Regions from separate parts of the Pseudoalteromonas sp. CF6-2 genome, predicted to be linked through region 1. Evidence: predicted binding sites of a transcription regulator. Region 1 holds the regulator's gene; each other region holds the start of a gene.
What was found. Region 1 encodes sigma-54, which starts transcription at its own class of promoters, with help from an activator protein. Its sites were predicted from a motif close to GTTGGCACGNNNNTNGNNT; they were not measured.

Region 1 (4,566 bases):
GTGTCGATATTCATAACACATCGATTAGCCAAGTAATGACGCGCTCATGCACCACCGCACATGCTGATATGCTCGCTGCGGAAGCATTGAATATTATGGAACGAAAACGCATTAACGGTTTAATAATAATCGATGAAAGTAATACACCGATTGGCGCACTTAATATGCAAGACCTTTTAAAAGCAGGGGTACTTTAAAGATGACGTTTGCCGAGCTTTATCAGCCATTAAGCACCGATGTAAGCCAACGTGCTCAGAAAATAAAACTACTCATTTGCGATATTGATGGCGTTTTCTCTGATGGCCGTATTTACTTAGGAAATAACGGTGAAGAACTCAAAGCGTTCAATACCAAAGATGGCTTTGGTATTAAAGCATTAATAAATAGTGGCTTTGAGGTTGCGGTTATTACAGGGCGACATTCACAAATAGTTCAGCAACGCATGACTAGCCTAACAGTACAACACATTTATCAAGGTCAAGAAAACAAGCTTATTGCGTATCAAGAATTAAAAGACAAACTGACTTTGAGCGATGAGCAAATAGCCTATATCGGTGATGATGGCCCTGATTTACCTGTCATGGAAAAAGTAGGCTTTGCGGTTGCTGTAAACGATGCTCACCCACTTATAAAAAGACTCGCTCATTACACCACCATGTTACCCGGAGGGTTTGGCGCTGTGCGAGAGCTTACAGATTTATTAATGCTGGAAAACGCGAAAGCGTTAACAACTGATGGAACCAGCGCATGAATATAGCCCGTATTTTACTGAGTATTGTTTTTGTTTGTTGCATGATCTGGTTATGGTATCCGTACTTTAGCCAACCAACAGGCGCAATAAACAGTGAAGACGAGATAATCGCAACACCGGATTACACCGCCATTGCGCTAAAGCAAACGGCGTATGATGAGCAAGGTAACATCAGCCATAAAGTCGCTGCGGCTAAAATGGAGCTATACCAGCAATTAGGGTTTACTTTTTTTGAACAGCCTATTTTTACCATTTATGGGGATCAACAGGTTTGGCAGGTGAAAGCAAAAGAGGCTACCTTGTACGAAAACGATCAACTTATTTTTGAAGGTGACGTTGTTGCAAAAAATCTAACTCATAATGGCATGATTGAAGATATCAACGCAGAAAATATCAATGTTGATATTGAAAAAATGACTATGTACTCAAAACAACCTGTTACATTAACAGGCCCAAACTTAAAGATTACCGGTAAAGGTTTAAAAGCTGATTTAAAAGCCGAAATCGTCGAGTTAACTAACCATACACGAACCATATACTATGACCAATAAACTTAAAAAATTACTTCTAATCCCAAGCTTATTGATTGCGTTTTCAAGCGCTGCTGCAGACCAAGCGGGTACTCCTATCAGCATTAGCTCAGATCGCCAAGTAGGTCAGTTAAAAAATGGAGTCGGGATTTTTGAAGAAAATGTAGAAATAACCCATGGTAATCGTCGTATTACCGCAGATCGCCTAGAAGCACATGCTGGTGAGGTTGATGGTACTGTTTCACTTATCATTGCCACAGGTAAGCCAGCCTACTTTGAAGAAAAACAAGAAGATGGCACGGTTATGAGCGCCAGTGCAGACGAAGTACGTTACGATGTAGCAAAGCGTTTACTCACTTTAGTTGGCGATGCACAAGTGACACAAGCAGGGCAAAAAGTCAGTGCAAAAAGTATAACTTATGACATGGAACAACAACTCATTAGTGCTGAAAAAGACGAAAATTCAACGGATCGTGTGCATACAATCTTAGTGCCTGTTGATAATAAAAAAGATGATAAAGGCCAGCCATGAGTACATTAAAAGCAGAGCTGTTAGCAAAGAGCTATAAAGGCCGCCAAGTTGTCAAAAATGTGGGACTAGAAGTCGAAGCTGGCAGTATTGTTGGCCTACTAGGCCCTAATGGTGCAGGTAAAACCACCACCTTCTACATGATTGTTGGGCTAGTGCCAAGCGACAAAGGTAAAATTAGTATTGATGACAACGACATCACTTTATTACCCATGCACAATCGCGCTCGATTAGGTATTGGCTATTTACCCCAAGAATCATCCATTTTTAGAAAGTTGACGGTCTACCAAAATCTGATGGCGATTCTTGAAACACGTAAAGATCTTAAAAAACAGCAACGAGAAGAAACACTCAATAACCTGCTTGATGAATTTAGTATTCAGCACATTCGAGATAGCCAAGGTATGGCGCTATCAGGAGGCGAGCGTCGCCGTGTTGAAATCGCGCGAGCATTAGCCGCAGATCCAAAATTTATTCTGCTAGATGAGCCTTTTGCTGGTGTTGATCCAATTTCAGTGTTAGATATAAAGAAAATTATAGAGCATTTGAAAAACCGTGGTATCGGTGTACTAATAACTGACCATAATGTTCGAGAAACCCTTGATGTTTGTGAAAAAGCCTACATTGTTTCTCATGGGGAGCTAATTGCATCAGGCACGCCTGAACACGTATTAGCAGACCAAACCGTACGCGATGTTTATCTAGGCGAGCAATTCAGGTTGTAACCAATACACCACCGACTAGAGCATCTGCTAGACTTACAATAATGACAACATATTGATATTGACTCAAATTAGTATCAATAAATGATTTAAAAAGGATTGTTAGGGATACATGAGGCAATCATTACAGCTGCGCATGGGCCAGCAACTTACAATGACTCCACAACTGCAACAAGCCATTCGCTTATTGCAACTTAGTACATTGGATCTCCAGCAAGAAATACAAGAAGCGCTTGATAGTAATCCTCTACTTGAAGTGGAAGAAGCGGATTACAGTGAAGACGTAATCGGTAAAAACGAACAAAAATCTGACTCTGATGATTCACAAGTCACTGCTACGGCAGAAGAAGCACCAAGTGAGTACGAGCAAGAAAGCAGTGATGCACTCAATAAAGATACCGTTAGTGACGACCTAGCAATGGACGTCACGTGGGATGAGTACATGAGTGCAGCTCCTTCAACCTCTTCAGGGCCAATGCCAGAAGATGAGTCTATTTATCAAGGTGCGTCAACCGAAACTCTCCACGAATATCTGATGTGGCAACTACAGTTGACCCCATTTAGTCCAACTGATGAAGCAATTGCTGTTGCTATAGTCGAAGCTATTGATGACTCAGGTATTTTAACCGTCAGTTGTGAGGATATTGTTGAAAGCTTTAATCAAAACGATGATGAAGAAGAAGAAATAGAACTTGATGAAGTCGAAGCGGTCCTAAAAAGAATACAGCTATTTGATCCTGTCGGCATTGGTGCTCGCAGTTTACAAGAGTGCCTATGTATTCAACTTCGTCAATTCGATGCAGATACACCTTATTTGGCTGAAACTAAAATGGTTTTATCTGAGCACATCGAATTATTAGCAAGTCGCGACTATCGTACTTTGATGAAAAAGACTAAGCTTAAAGAAAACGAGCTAAAAGAAGTCATGACGCTTATCCATAGCTTGAACCCTAAGCCCGCGGATAGCATCGTACGTGAAGAGTCTGAATACGTCATACCCGACGTATCAGTAAAAAAAGTAAAAGGTCGTTGGGTCGTTGAGCTTAACCCTGACTGTATGCCAAAGATCAGAGTGAATAGCCAATATGCGGCTATGTCACGCTCTGTAAAATCAAGCAGCGACAGTCAGTTTATTCGCTCTCATCTGCAAGAAGCTAAGTGGTTTATTAAAAGCTTAGAGAGCCGGAATGATACTTTATTAAAAGTAACGAACTGTATTGTTCAACAACAACAGGCTTTCTTTGAACACGGCCCTGAGGCGATGAAACCGATGGTGCTAAATGATGTCGCTGAAATGGTCGAAATGCATGAATCGACGATTTCACGGGTTACAACGCAAAAATATATGCATACCCCAAGGGGTATTTTTGAGTTGAAATATTTCTTCTCAAGCCACGTCAGCACAGAAAATGGTGGCGAGTGTTCATCAACGGCAATACGCGCTTTAATCAAAAAGCTTATTGCCGCAGAAAACTCAGCGAAGCCATTGAGTGATAGTAAGATTGCAGATATATTGGCTGAGCAAGGAATTAAAGTAGCTAGACGTACAATTGCAAAATACCGAGAGTCTCTAGCAATACCGCCGTCTAATCAGCGTAAAAGCTTGATTTAGACGTTTTACATAGAAGGAAAATGCTTATGCAACTAAACCTAACTGGTCGTCATGTAGAAATCACAGATTCATTAAAAGACTATGTAAACACCAAGTTTGCGAAACTAGAAAGGCATTTTGATCATATTAATAATGTTCATGTCATTTTAGACGTAGAAAAATTAAGTCAAAAAGCAGAAGCAACTTTACATGTAAACGGAGGCGAACTGTTTGCCTCTACAGAGCATCAAGATATGTACGCGGCCATCGACTCGCTAATTGATAAGCTTGATCGCCAAGTAATTAAACACAAAGAGAAATTAGCTCGACACTAAATTATGAAACTTAGTTCACTTACTAGCCAGGACTGCAGCAAAGCTGCGGTCCTTTTTAATAGCAAAAAAAGAATTCTCGAATTTATCAGCGAACTCGCTCATGAGCAG
Region 2 (4,566 bases), 580 kb from region 1:
GAGATGACAAAGATGAAAATTGCGTGCGCATAAGTGTCAGCGACAATGGCCCAGGTATTGATACTCGTTTAGCAGATAAATTATTTGAACCGTTTTTTACCACTAAAAGCCAAGGTACAGGGCTTGGACTGGCTGTAGTCAGCTCAGTCGCCAATGCCCATCAAGGGCGGGTTGAAGTATATAACAACGCACATGGTGGTGCCTGTTTTAGTTTGATCTTGCCTATTAGTGCAGAACCTATGTTAGCGGAGGCAAAATGAGTACTCATCCTATTTTAGTCGTTGAAGATGACGCAGGCCTACGAGAAGCGCTGATTGATACACTAGAAATGTCAGGTATTGATTGTATTGCTGCCGATAGTGCCGAGCAGGCGATGGTCTTGTTAAAACAAAATACCTATGCATTGGTAGTCAGTGATGTGCAAATGGGCACTATGAGTGGTCTCGACTTATTGCGCAGCATTAAATTGAATTACCCAGAGTTGCCCGTTTTGATGATGACAGCGTATGCCACCATTGATGATGCGGTTGAAGCAATGCGCCTTGGTGCTATTGACTATATGGCCAAGCCGTTTGCGCCAGAAGTGCTCCTTAATATGGTCAGTCGTTATTTACCAGAGAAAGAAAAAGAGACCGAAGGCCCGATTGTCGCAGATCCATCAAGCATAAAGCTACTTGAGCTGGCCAGTAAAGTGGCTCGCTCTGACGCCAGTGTTATGGTGCTTGGCCCAAGTGGGTCAGGTAAAGAAGTCTTAGCGCGTTATATTCACGATAAATCAAGCCGTGCTGACGCGCCTTTTGTTGCAATTAACTGCGCAGCCATCCCCGAAAACATGCTTGAGGCAACATTATTTGGTTACGAAAAAGGTGCTTTTACAGGCGCTATTCAAGCTTGCCCAGGTAAATTTGAACAGGCGCAAGGCGGCACTATTTTACTTGATGAAATCACTGAGATGGACTTAGGGCTGCAAGCAAAATTACTGCGTGTATTACAAGAGCGTGAAGTGGAGCGACTGGGTAGCCGTAAAACGATTGAACTTGATGTTCGTGTTTTGGCAACCAGCAACCGTGATCTAAAAGACGCTGTTAGTAACAATTTATTCAGAGAAGACTTATACTATCGTTTAAATGTATTCCCACTGATGTGGCGGCCACTTGCTGAGCGTCCAGGTGACATTATTATTCTGGCTGAGCATTTGATTGAACGACACTGCTTGAAAAGCAAAGAGCCAATTGCACTGATTACAGAAGGCGCAAAGCAGAAGTTACTAGCGCATGCGTGGCCTGGTAACGTACGTGAGCTTGATAATGTCATTCAACGGGCACTCATTTTATGTGATGGCAACAGTATTCATGAGAATGATATTTTCATCGAAGAGTTGTTATCACCAAGTTCAGAGCCAACCCAATCGGCTCCATCACATAATGCCCCGATTTACCAAGAGCAGCCTGTAGAGCCTCAGCTTGCGAGTATTCCTCAAGTGAACGAGCAAGGTAATTATAAAGACGAACTCAAAGATAAAGAGCATCGTATTATCTTAGAGACGCTAGCTAAATGCCAAGGCAAACGCAAAGAGGTTGCTGAGACTTTAGGAATTAGTCCTCGTACACTTAGGTATAAGTTGGCGCAAATGCGTGACCTTGGGATCGCATTACCAGCCTAATCCATATTTTTTCTTACACAAACAAGCTCACATTATCGTGAGCTTGTTTGCTGTCAAAACTCTGACAACAACAAATTAAATAATAACCAATTGTTTTTATTGGTTTTTATTTGTGGCACGCTTTGTGCATTTTACTTATTAAGTGAACTGCATCGTCAGAGAGTATTATGAAAATTCAAAACAGCGCATTATTTCAAGAAATGCAATCTATGGCTCTAGAAGCGGGCCGTAGCCAGTCAGTTAATAACTTACCAACACAAGCTCAGCCGACTTCATCAGCACAGTTTGGTGATTTACTTAGTAATGCGCTTGATAACGTTAATGGCCTACAACAAGACGCTAAGCAAAAAGTCACCGCATTAGAGATGGGAGATCGCAGTGTTTCTTTGGCAGAAGTGATGATAGCTTCGCAAAAGTCTTCAGTGGCTTTTGAGGCGACGGTACAAGTAAGAAACAAACTTGTTGAAGCATATAAAGACATTATGAACATGCCTGTTTAACTAGGTAGTGGAGAATTATTGTGGCGCAATCTAATCAATCAACTGATCTAGCCTTAGCAGGTGGTGGAGTCGATTCACCTGATACTGAGGAACAACAAGAGCAAAAGTCTGGATACTTAAGTGCCCTGAACGGTGTGGATGTACTTCGTCAGGTTACGTTAGTTATTGCATTGGCTATCTGTTTGGCAATCGCTATTTTTATCATTATTTGGGCTCGTCAGCCTGATATGCGACCGCTTGGTAAAATGCCAACGGAAGAGCTTATTCAAACTCTCGACTTTTTAGATGCTCAAAAGATTGATTATGAATTAGATGGTAATGTCATTTCGGTTGAAGAAGGCGAATACCAAAATATTAAGCTATTGATGGCTCGTGAAGGCCTTGAGCAAGCGCCAAGCTCAGGTACTGATATCATCATGCAAGATATGGGATTTGGTGTAAGCCAACGCCTTGAACGAGAACGTTTAAAACATGGCCGTGAGCAGCAGCTTGCGCGCACCATTGAAGAGCTAAAAAATGTAACTCGCGCCAAAGTACTTTTAGCTATTCCAAAAGAAAACGTATTTGCTCGTCGTGAAAAACAGCCTTCTGCTACGGTGGTGCTAACGCTTAAGCGTGGCCGCACACTTGATGGTGAAGAAGTTGACTCAGTGGTTGATATTATTGCGTCAGCTGTACAAGGGCTGTCACCTGAGCGCGTTACAGTTACCGATCAAAATGGCCGTTTACTTAACTCAGGCTCACAAAATTCACTGGCAGCTCGCTCACGTAAAGAGTATGAAATTGAGCGCAAACGTGAAGAAGAATATCTTAATAAAATCGATAGTATCCTTATCCCTGTCGTGGGGTTAGGCAACTACACAGCGCAAGTAGATTTGAATATGGACTTTAGTGCCGTTGAAGAAACTCAAAAGCGCTTTAACCCAGATTTACCTGCCGTGCGCAGTGAAACAACGTTTGAAGAAAATAACATTGGTGGTTTAGCGGTTGGTATTCCTGGTGCCTTAACAAACCAGCCGCCTGTTAACTCTGATATCCCTGAGGTAGCGGGTCAAGGTGCTGCTGGCACAGCAACTAACCCAAGTCGCTCTCACAAAGAAGCAACCCGTAATTATGAGTTAGATACAACGATTTCACATAAACGTCAGCAAACAGGGGTTATCCGTCGTATTAGTGTATCTGTTGCCGTTGACTACGTGCCTCAAGTCGGTGAAAACGGTGAAACAACAATGGTACCGCGCTCGGTTGAGGCATTGTCAAATATCCGTCGCTTATTACAAGGTGGTGTTGGCTTTGATATGCAGCGTGGTGATGCGCTAGAAGTTGTAACCGTGCCTTTTGTTCGCCAAGACACAGGAGAAGCAATCGAAATACCACTGTGGGAACAAGAGTGGTTCATGAAAATGCTACGTTTAGCGCTGGGCGCCTTGGTAATCATTGTACTAATAATTGCTGTTGTTAAACCGATGCTGAAACGCTTAATTTACCCAGATGATACACTGGAAGAATATGATGAAGATGCGCTAAGCTCAGGTATAGATATTGGTGATAGTACGCTAGATATGCTAAATAAAGACTTTGACTCGGCTGCTGTAGGATTCTCAAGTGATGGTACACTACAGCTACCAGATTTACATGGCGATGAAGATTTACTTAAAGCAGTGCGAGCACTGGTAGCAAATGAGCCTGAATTGTCTTCACAAGTAGTGAAAGCGTGGTTAACAGAAGATGACTGATCAAGAAAAACAACTACCTGCGGCGTTTGATGTCGACAAATTAGACGGCGTAGATAAAGCCGCGATACTTTTGCTGAGTTTATCAGAAGAGGATGCAGCACAAATCCTAAAACACTTAGAGCCAAAACAGGTTCAAAAAGTCGGGATGGCAATGGCTGCGCTGGATGATTTATCGCAAGCAAAAATTAGCGCTGTACATAACTTGTTTATTGAACAAATTCAAAGCTTTAGTACTATTGGTTTCCAATCTGAAGACTTTATTAAGAAAGCACTAACCGCAGCCCTAGGTGAAGATAAAGCAGCAAGCTTAATCGATCAGATTGTAATGGGCTCAGGTGCGAAAGGCCTCGATTCGTTAAAATGGATGGACTCTAAACAGGTTGCTAATATTATTCGTAATGAGCACCCGCAGATCCAGACCATTGTGTTATCTTATTTAGAGCCAGAGCAGTCTGCGGAGATCTTGTCGCAGTTCCCAGAAAAAGTGCGCCTCGATTTAACCATGCGTATTGCTAACCTTGAAGAAGTTCAACCTGCTGCACTCCAAGAATTAAACGAAATCATGGAGAAACAGTTTGCTGGTCAAGCAGGTGCACAAGCAGCTAAAATGGGTGGCTTGAAAGCCGCGGCAGATATCATGAACTACCTAGATACGAATGTTGAAGGT
Region 3 (4,566 bases), 1.4 Mb from region 1:
TGTCTTCTTGATTAAACGAAATGTAGTAATCAAGAGGGACTCCGCTAGTATTGGTACCGCTTACTAATAAACACCCATCTTTATCATCAATTGACTCTTTAGTATCAATTATTTTGGTAATTTCTATGGGGAATTTTGCTAGAGGATCAACAAATGCTGTTTTATCAGTTATGGATCTTGCTTCCACTAAAGCCTCCCAGAGCTCTTTTTTTAGTAAAGTTTGCTCTCTAGGGGTGCCGTACAGGGATTTATATTTATTGAAGGAATCGAGCAAATCATTATTATGCAAAGTATTATTACTTGAACTGCAGCCAAATAAAAAAGTGCTTAATATGAAAAGTAAATATCTCATTAAACTTAGGTGCGAAAATATTAATTTAAACGTCATCTAATTCTAACCTATAAATCTAGGTTAGCTTTATTAAAATAGAAAGCACCACACCAATGAACTGATGTGATGCTAGGGGAGGCATAAAAATTAAAAAGGTGATTCAGGGTAAGCGGTTTTGCTTTGTGTGCCTGTTAGTCTGTGCAGTAACTGTTTTTGTCGGGCTAATAATAAACCTGAACGTTCGTTAAGTGCCTGACAATGCTTTGATTTAATGACTAACTGCTGCATTAATGTTTGTGTTGTTTGTTTGATTTCTTTTGGCAACTTTTCAACTAACATCATTAAGCCTTCTTTACCTTGTGCAAGCCCTAAACTTTGTAAATAGCTATCACGGCTTAGATGGTTTTTATCTAAAGACTGTAAAACAGCAGACATCTTGGCGTTGTGCTGTTGTAATGTTGTATCTCGTTCGCTTAGAAGCACATACTGTTGTTCAAGTGCACTAATGAGTGAATCAAGCTTGCGTACATCGTGTTGTAGGCTTTCAATAAACTGCTTAATGCTGTTTATGGTCATTTTTTATGAAACTCTAGTAGGGCATTAATTAATGTATCTTGGTCAAGCGACAGCTCACCATTAGCAATAGCGGCTTTTACTTTTGCTACTTTTTCAAGATCAACATCAGGCTTTGACGCTAAGTCTTCAAAGGTATTATCGATTGTTTTACTAAGCGAACTAATTTGTTCTGTGCTTGCTTGCTTGTTCGCCGCTGTGTGAGATTTTTTACTGATATCTTGACTGCCCGCATCAATAAAGTTGTTCACTTTTGCAGCTTGCTCAACATGACTACTGCTACCTTTGTTGTTTATGTTCATTATCAATCCCCAATTAATTTTCTACTAATTTTGTAAAGCGACCCAATTTATCGATTTCTTAAATTTATTTTTAAATTTATAAAAGTGTTGCTTTCACAACCCCTTTATCAATCACTTGGCCTTCAACAATTTTACCAGAACTGAGGTTTTTTACTTTGATCATTTGGCCTTTAATCCCTTCCTCAAGTGCAATTGCTTTTACACTTGCAGTAAAGGAGCTTGTGCTGATGAGAAGTTTTATATGCTGCTCTTTATTGACTAGGTAGTTGTTTTCGAGCTGTCTGCGAGTGACTAAATCGCCTTGCTTGATGTTTCTTTTAACTGTCATTCCAATCAATTCATTTGTGCTCGTTTCCATACCGTAAACGTGTTTTGCAATATTAATCGAATCATAGTTTAGTAACTCATTACTTAACACTTCGCCGCGTTGTAAGTCGCGTTTAGCAACGACTAAATTGAGCCACAGATCCACTTTTGCGGTGGCTCTAAATTGCCAAATAGGATCTGCACAGCTGACGGTCAGACGAATTCTGCCTGCGGGAATGGAATTGGGTTTTACTCTGTTTATTGATAACTGATCACAGCTAAGCTCTTTTGCTGCAGCTGGTATGTATAACGCAATTTTTTTTTGCTGACTTTGCTTGTTTATGCTGCCCAAGTAATGAGTTATTTCGTTATTTATATACCGTTTAATCTCTTTTTGAAAATTGCTTGCTAAGACATTGGCTGAAAATAACAAGGAAATAATTCCAAAAAAGAGGAAAAAAGCACCATTCCGTATCGGAAGTATTGCTTCCGCTTTGGCGTGCCTTAGATTGAATTTATTACAGTAACTCATTGAAAAATATGTCTTATAAAATTTGGCACAAAGGTTGTTAATAGCCTTATACCGAATTCAAAATGTGCAAACGAGCATACAAGACGTAGTCAGTTGAGGCAACAATGGCATTATTTGATAAAGCGTTAGGCGTACACCCATTTGCTATGCAGTTGAGAATAGACAGAGCTGAGGTGATCGCAAGTAACCTAGCAAATGTTGATACCCCAAATTTTAAAGCCAGAGATGTGGATTACCAGCAAATTTTGGGCGATGTCGCAGCGAGTATGGAGCATAACAATGATGTGGGCTTTGCGGGAATCACTGCCAATGAGCTGATGTATCGTGTGCCGTATCAAGCATCCAGTGACGGTAATACCGTAGAGCTCAATGTCGAGCAGGCAAAATTCTCTAACAACAGTATGGATTTTCAGACCAGTATGACCTTTCTAAACATGAAAATCAGTGGCCTGCATAAAGTAATCAAAGGAAATTAATAATGTCTTTTAATTCTATTTATGACATTAGCGGCAGTGCAATGCGTGCTCAAGTGATGCGCTTAGATACCATTGCTTCTAACCTTGCTAATGCTGACACAGCGGCGTCTACCGAAGAGGGCGCATATAAGGCGCTTAAACCGGTTTTTTCTGCCATGTATAAAGACTCTTTTGATCAGCAAAATGTTGCGGCTGCTGTTAATACCATGGGTGTGACAGAGTCTAATCGTACTGTTGAGCAACGTTATGAGCCTAACAACCCACTTGCCAATGATGATGGCTATGTCTTCTATTCAAACGTCAATGTACTTGAAGAAATGGCAGACATGATGTCAGCAAGTCGTAGTTATCAAACATCCGTTGATGTTATGTCGCGTGTTAACAGCATGCAGCAAAGCATTCTTAAATTAGGACAGTAGCACCATGGATATCGCAAATACCACACAAAGCAATAATAATGCTGCCAATGTAAGCTCAAGTATTTCAGGGAATGTTAACTCGGCAGAAGAAATGTCGACCATGTTTTTAGAGTTGCTAGTGGCACAGATCAGCAATCAGAACCCGTTACAACCTATGGACGGAACCGAATATGTTAGCCAACTAGCTGAATTCTCAAATGTTGAATCATTACAAAGTATAAAAAATAACACCAGTGCGAGTTTAGATAACAGTAGCAGCATGTTAGTCCTTGAAGCGACCAACTTAGTTGGTGAAACAGTGACAGTGCCAGCGGACGTGGTGGCTTTAGAAAAAGAGGGCAAAGTGTCGGGGTTAGTTAACTTATCAACACCTGCTGATTCAGTCACTGTGCAACTTTATGACAGTAATGGCCAGTTAGTTGAAGAAAAACAGTTGGCATACAGTGGTGTGGGTTCTTTGAATTTCGAATTTGATGAACAAGATGCGGGTGGCTATTCGATTAATGCTTTTTCGACTACCAATGGTGTTTCACAACGCCTAACACCTTGGCTAAATGGTGAAGTAGAACGCGTCTCTGTGGGTAGCAGCAGCGACGATATTTTATTGCAAGTTGATGGCTTAGGTAATTTTGCCTTAACCGATATTAATCAAGTTGCTTAGACTGAAGAGGAATAATTATGTCTATGTTTAATATAGGTTTAAGCGGCCTTAAAAGCACTCAAACAGGGTTAGAAGTAACAAGTAATAATATCGCTAACTCATCAACTTCTGGTTATAAAACAGGTAATACAGAATTTGCCGCGGTTTACAATGGTGGTAGCCGTGGCGGTGTACGTGTTTCAGATATCAAAGAAGACTTTGTAACCGGTGGTGATATTGTTAGAACAGGTAACGCACTTGATATTGCAATTGATGGTCAAGGTTTCTTTGCTATCTCTGAAGGTAACCGTATTGCTTATACGCAAGCAGGGCAATTTACCCTAGATAACGAGCTTAATATTGTTAATGCAAATGGGGCAAAGCTGCAAGGTTATGGCGTGAGTGATGCTGATGCGGCTGGCGAAGCTGAGATCATCCCAGGTGTGTTAACGGATCTTAAAGTACAAGGCGCGAACATCCCAGCTGTCGCAACTGATGCAATCGATTTTCATGGCAACTTAAGCTCTGCCAGCGACATTATTTCTTATCCTGTAGCACCGAATAACTTTGATCCTACCGATGGCACACAGTATAACTTTTCGCAGCTAACAGAAGTATTCGATTCGCAAGGTAACAGCCATGTATTGACTCAATACTTCAATCACACAGCTGATAACCAATGGCAAGTAATGTACTTTATGGATGGTTCACCACTACCAGCAAGTGCACTTGGTACCCCCGCAGGGGCTGTGACTGATACTCAGGATGTTGTTGTTGATGGCAATGTTGTCACAGCAGGTGTTGTTAATATTACCTTTGATGCCGACGGTCAAATGCAACCGCTTGATCCTGGCTTTACGCCTCCTGCGCCGCCAGCACAAGAAGATGACAACGTACTTGACCCTTACAATCAACGTGAAATTACCATGTCTTTCCCTGTTGGGGGCGGTGCTGCGCCAATGTCTTTAACGCTGGATATGGCAAAAA
Region 4 (4,566 bases), 1.2 Mb from region 1:
ATATAGAGCAATTTTCAGCAGGCTCTTCGCCGCCGCAACACTTCTTTGCTAATAGCGATAATGAATCATAAAACCGTGTTAATTCCTCAATACGTTGAGCGACTAAATCACGTTTTTGTAGAGTCATTTCTTTAACTTCATGGCACGAATGCTGATCTTTATGAATTTTTATTTGCAGCAACTCTTTAATTTCAGACAAGCTAAACCCCACGTTTTTAGCGCGTAAGATAAACGACATCTGTTTAATGTCTGTATCGGTATAAATACGGTACCCTGACTGTGAGCGCGAACTAGGCGTTAACAAACCATGTTTTTCGTAGTACCTTAATGTATCTGTTGAAACTCCCAACTTGCGGGCAAATTCACCTATTTTCATCACCGTCTCCATTTAAAAGCTTATACGTACTATAAACCTTGGAGTACACCCTAAGGTCAAGCATTAAATTAAAAAAGGAAAGCACATGAATATTACCATCCTTGATACCGCCACATTAGCAGATACCTCATTAGATTCATTAGCAAACTTGGGAACACTCTCTTGCTATGATTTAACAGACCCACAAGATGTTGTTTCTCGTTGTCAGGATGCCGATATTATCATTACTAATAAAGTCGTTATTGATCAAAAAGCGATGTCGCAGCTTAGCAACCTAAAACTAATTTGTGTTGCAGCAACAGGCACCAACAACATTGATTTAGATGCAGCCAAAACGCACAATATTGCCGTCACCAATGTGGCAGGCTACTCCACCCCTTCTGTGGTACAGCATACATTCGCACTCATCACTAACTTACTGGGTAATACCCACCGTTATATTCAAGATTGCCAATCTGGAAAATGGCAACAAAGCCCGATGTTCTGTCGTTTAGATTACCGTTTTAATGATATGTCAGGCAAAACACTTGCGATTATTGGTTATGGTTCACTTGGTAAAGCGGTTGCTGATGTAGGCCGTGCTTTTGGTGTTAATGTAATAATAAGTGAACGTAAAGGGCATGCTCCTCGCGAAGGACGTGTTAGCTTTGAAGAGGCGATTAAAACAGCGGATATTATCAGTATTCATTGCCCACTGACTGATGAAACTCGCAACCAAATAGCGGCTAAAGAGCTTAATATGATGAAATCAACAGCAATCCTAATAAATACAGCACGAGGGGGAATTATCAATGAAGCTGACTTAGCCAATGCCCTTGCTAATAATGTGATTGCGGGTGCCGGTGTGGATGTGTTGAGCAAAGAGCCAGCAGAAGAAAATAATCCACTTGCCATATATCAAGGTGATAACTTATTACTAACACCTCATATCGCTTGGGCGAGTCAAGAATCAATTGCTCGACTTGTGGCTGAAATAGCACTTAACATCAACGCCTTCAGCCAAGGTGAGGCACGAAATAGACTGGTCTAAAAAACAATTTTTTAGCCAAATAAGCTAAGTAATGAGTTCCACATTACTTAGCTAGCTCGCAACAACAAGCTAAAACTTTGATTATAAAAGAAATAAAATGTTGGCAAATGGATTGCTATATATGAAAAAACGAAACGATAAAACAAGGGATATAACAATGAAAAAAGCACTTCTTATTGCCGCGCTAACTGCACCTTTTTTAACCGGTTGTGTCATTGCCGTGTCAGACGGTGAAGCCGAAACTCACTGGGCAGGCGACTCGTCAACAAGCTGGCAAAAACACCACAAAAATAATCGTGAAGTCATTGCAAACTTAGCACTTGATACGCCTTACCAAACGGTACTCAATAAACTAAGCACACCTAACTTTACAGAGTTACTAAAACAGGATGACGGCGTATACCAAGTACTCTTTTATGCCACTCATAGCATCCACTCAGACAGCAAAACGACCAAAGATGAGTGCACCCCTTTGGTCTTTAAAAACGATAAATTAATTGGTGTGGGCGACACTATTTATAAATCACTCAGTAATGGCTAATTACTTTATGCAGGGGTAGACAAATAACCTACTCCTGCAATGTCGCAGATACTAATCGCGATACCACTTGGTCGCGCCCTGCCTCTTTAGCTTGGTATAATCCTAAATCGGCTTCTTCCAGTAATGTTTGCTCAGCATAAACTTGCCCTGACTCTGTGGTGGCAATACCAATACTAATTGTTACATACTCTGAATTTAAAGAGGCCTTATGCGGAATATTTAACTTATTAACTGCATTGCGTAACTTATTAGCGAAAGCAACCGCCTCTTTAGCAGGAGTGCTGGGCAACACAGCTGCGAATTCTTCCCCGCCGTAACGGGCAACAAAATCACTCCCTCGCTCGCATGAGCCAACAAGTGCATGTGCTATTTTTTTAAGGCAATCATCACCCGCACGATGACCGTAACAGTCGTTGTAACGCTTGAAATGATCAACATCCATCAATAAAACCGACAAAGGGGTATGATCTCGTCTTGAGCGCCGCCATTCCCTAGATAAGTTTTCATCAAGATAACGTCTATTAGGAATTTCAGTTAAGCCATCAATCGATGCCAACATTTCGAGTAGATCATTTTTTTGTTTGATCATTAACTGATTGCGAACACGGGCACGAACAATCGCAGCGCTAAAGGGCTTAGTTATATAATCCATTGCCCCTAATTCAAGGCCCTTGGCCTCATCATCATGGCTGGTATTTGCGGATATAAAAATAACAGGCAACATATTTGTTGTTGTATTTTCTTTTATTTGTGCCAGCACTTCATAGCCATCGATACCCGGCATAACAATATCTAAGATTAATAAATCAACGGGTTGTGTTTTTAAAAATGTAAGTGCTTTTTCACCACTTTCAACACAAAAAACATCGTAATCTTGTCGCAATGTTTTTTCTAAGACCAAGCGATTTAACGGATCGTCATCAACAATCAGTACCTTGGCTTTTTTCAACATTTGTAGATCCTTGTTCGATGATAAATGCAATAACTTGCTTTATGTGTTGCTGCAGCTCATCGTTTAATAGCTCAGGAAGCTTGCCTTGCGTTTTAAGTTCAGCCTCACACTGTTTAGCACATGCTGACAATCGCTTAAAACCTAAATTACCAGCAGACCCTTTGACATTATGCACAACTCTAACCAGTTCTTCAGTAGTACTTAAGGTAGAAATTTCTAATAATTGCTGTGCGGCCATAGTGGCAAACTTTGACAACATAGTTAATACCAAATCACTATCATTTGCAAACTGAGTTAAAACAAAAGAATGATCAAAAAATGGTTCAATTGGTTTATCAAGTTCACTCATTGCTAAAAAGAGCTTATTTGCAACAATTGGCTTTGTTAAATGCTTATTCATACCTGCAGCGACAGATTGTTCAATATCAGCAGCTTCGCTATGAGCGGTTAAAGCATAAATAGGCATCTGCTCTTTTGTGAATGATTGCCTAATAATTCGTGTCGCCTGACAGCCATCCATCTCTGGCATTTGAATATCCATAAAAATCAGATCTGGGGTTAAGCTTGCTGATAACTCAATTGCTTTTGCACCACTATCAGCACAAATAACAGTAATGTTAGCCTGCTTCAGAATACTTTTAATAATACTTAAATTAAGTGGATTATCATCCACTGCAAGCACTAATAGACCTGATAAATCTGTACTTGATGGGAGTAACGGGCTGTTTTTTTTGGCGGTCTGTGTGGTTTTATCAAGCTGTAAACAAAAGCTAAATTCACTGCCTTTCCCCTTTTCACTTGTGAGTTTAACTTCCCCCCCCATCAATGCGACTTCATATTTAACAATTGCTAGACCAAGTCCTACACCTTGATGAGAACGAGTAAGCGACTCGTCTCCTTGCGTAAAAGCATCAAATAATCGACTTTGATCAGCGTCGCTAATACCAATCCCCGTATCCTTAACTACAAAGCAAATAAGTTGCTGCTCATCGGACTGTTCAACTAAAGTAAGACTCAGTTTTACACTGCCATGTTCTGTAAATTTAGCCGCATTGGTTAATAAGTTTGCGAGCACTTGCTGTAAACAAATTTGATCACCCAATAAATTTGCATTAATGGTGTCATCAAATTCGACGCTAAACTCTAAACCTTTTTTACTGCAAAGAGGCGTTGCAATCCCTTCACAGTAATCAATTAAGTCAGCCACGCTAAATGGTGCCTTGTTTAATTGCACTTGCGCACTTTCAACACGAGCAAAATCAAGCATACGATTAAGTAGTGACAACAAACTATTTGCTGCCGACTTAGCTTGCGATGCGTAGCCTCGCTGCTCTGGCGATAAACCTTGTAAAGCGATTACATCTATTAAACCTAACACTGCATTAAGGGGCGTACGTATTTCATGACTTAAATTCGCAATAAAACGACTTTTAGCTAATGTCGCTCTCTCCGCATCATTCTTTGCCTGAATTAAATCTGTGACATCTTGCACGTGCAAAACATAATAATCAGGGGTTTGTTCGTTATCCCATACCAAGGAGACACTTATTTGCAACCAACGCTTTTGCTCTTGTTGAGGTAAGCTAAAGTGATAAACATTTTTCTTCTCACTATGCAGCTGCTTAAGTGTTTGCGTTAATTTTTCTAGTGATTGCGCAACGAATAAA

Region 2: a site for sigma-54 is predicted at 1,775-1,793, ahead of fliE (flagellar hook-basal body complex protein FliE). Genes of this name have one in related genera too.
Region 3: a site for sigma-54 is predicted at 2,066-2,084, ahead of flgB (flagellar basal body rod protein FlgB). Genes of this name have one in related genera too.
Region 4: a site for sigma-54 is predicted at 1,506-1,524, ahead of L3Q70_RS03085 (DUF3192 domain-containing protein). Genes of this name have one in related genera too.

The regions. Positions count from the first base shown of each region.
Region 1 is NZ_CP091442.1:3,109,197-3,113,762, forward strand. Features, by position in the region: gene L3Q70_RS14360 (KpsF/GutQ family sugar-phosphate isomerase) at 1-197, shown strand, start outside; gene kdsC (3-deoxy-manno-octulosonate-8-phosphatase KdsC) at 200-751, shown strand; gene lptC (LPS export ABC transporter periplasmic protein LptC) at 748-1,302, shown strand; gene lptA (lipopolysaccharide transport periplasmic protein LptA) at 1,292-1,813, shown strand; gene lptB (LPS export ABC transporter ATP-binding protein) at 1,810-2,535, shown strand; gene L3Q70_RS14385 (RNA polymerase factor sigma-54) at 2,645-4,144, shown strand; gene hpf (ribosome hibernation promoting factor) at 4,171-4,458, shown strand; gene ptsN (PTS IIA-like nitrogen regulatory protein PtsN) at 4,462-4,566, shown strand, end outside.
Region 2 is NZ_CP091442.1:2,529,663-2,534,228, reverse strand. Features, by position in the region: gene L3Q70_RS11805 (ATP-binding protein) at 1-260, shown strand, start outside; gene L3Q70_RS11800 (sigma-54 dependent transcriptional regulator) at 257-1,663, shown strand; gene fliE (flagellar hook-basal body complex protein FliE) at 1,831-2,163, shown strand; gene fliF (flagellar basal-body MS-ring/collar protein FliF) at 2,184-3,899, shown strand; gene fliG (flagellar motor switch protein FliG) at 3,892-4,566, shown strand, end outside.
Region 3 is NZ_CP091442.1:868,509-873,074, forward strand. Features, by position in the region: gene L3Q70_RS04040 (hypothetical protein) at 1-388, opposite strand, end outside; gene flgN (flagellar export chaperone FlgN) at 479-907, opposite strand; gene flgM (flagellar biosynthesis anti-sigma factor FlgM) at 904-1,206, opposite strand; gene flgA (flagellar basal body P-ring formation chaperone FlgA) at 1,283-1,945, opposite strand; gene flgB (flagellar basal body rod protein FlgB) at 2,149-2,520, shown strand; gene flgC (flagellar basal body rod protein FlgC) at 2,523-2,939, shown strand; gene L3Q70_RS04070 (flagellar hook capping FlgD N-terminal domain-containing protein) at 2,944-3,600, shown strand; gene L3Q70_RS04075 (flagellar hook-basal body complex protein) at 3,618-4,566, shown strand, end outside.
Region 4 is NZ_CP091442.1:648,084-652,649, reverse strand. Features, by position in the region: gene zntR (Zn(2+)-responsive transcriptional regulator) at 1-376, opposite strand, end outside; gene L3Q70_RS03090 (D-2-hydroxyacid dehydrogenase) at 462-1,406, shown strand; gene L3Q70_RS03085 (DUF3192 domain-containing protein) at 1,564-1,947, shown strand; gene L3Q70_RS03080 (diguanylate cyclase) at 1,976-2,899, opposite strand; gene L3Q70_RS03075 (response regulator) at 2,868-4,566, opposite strand, start outside.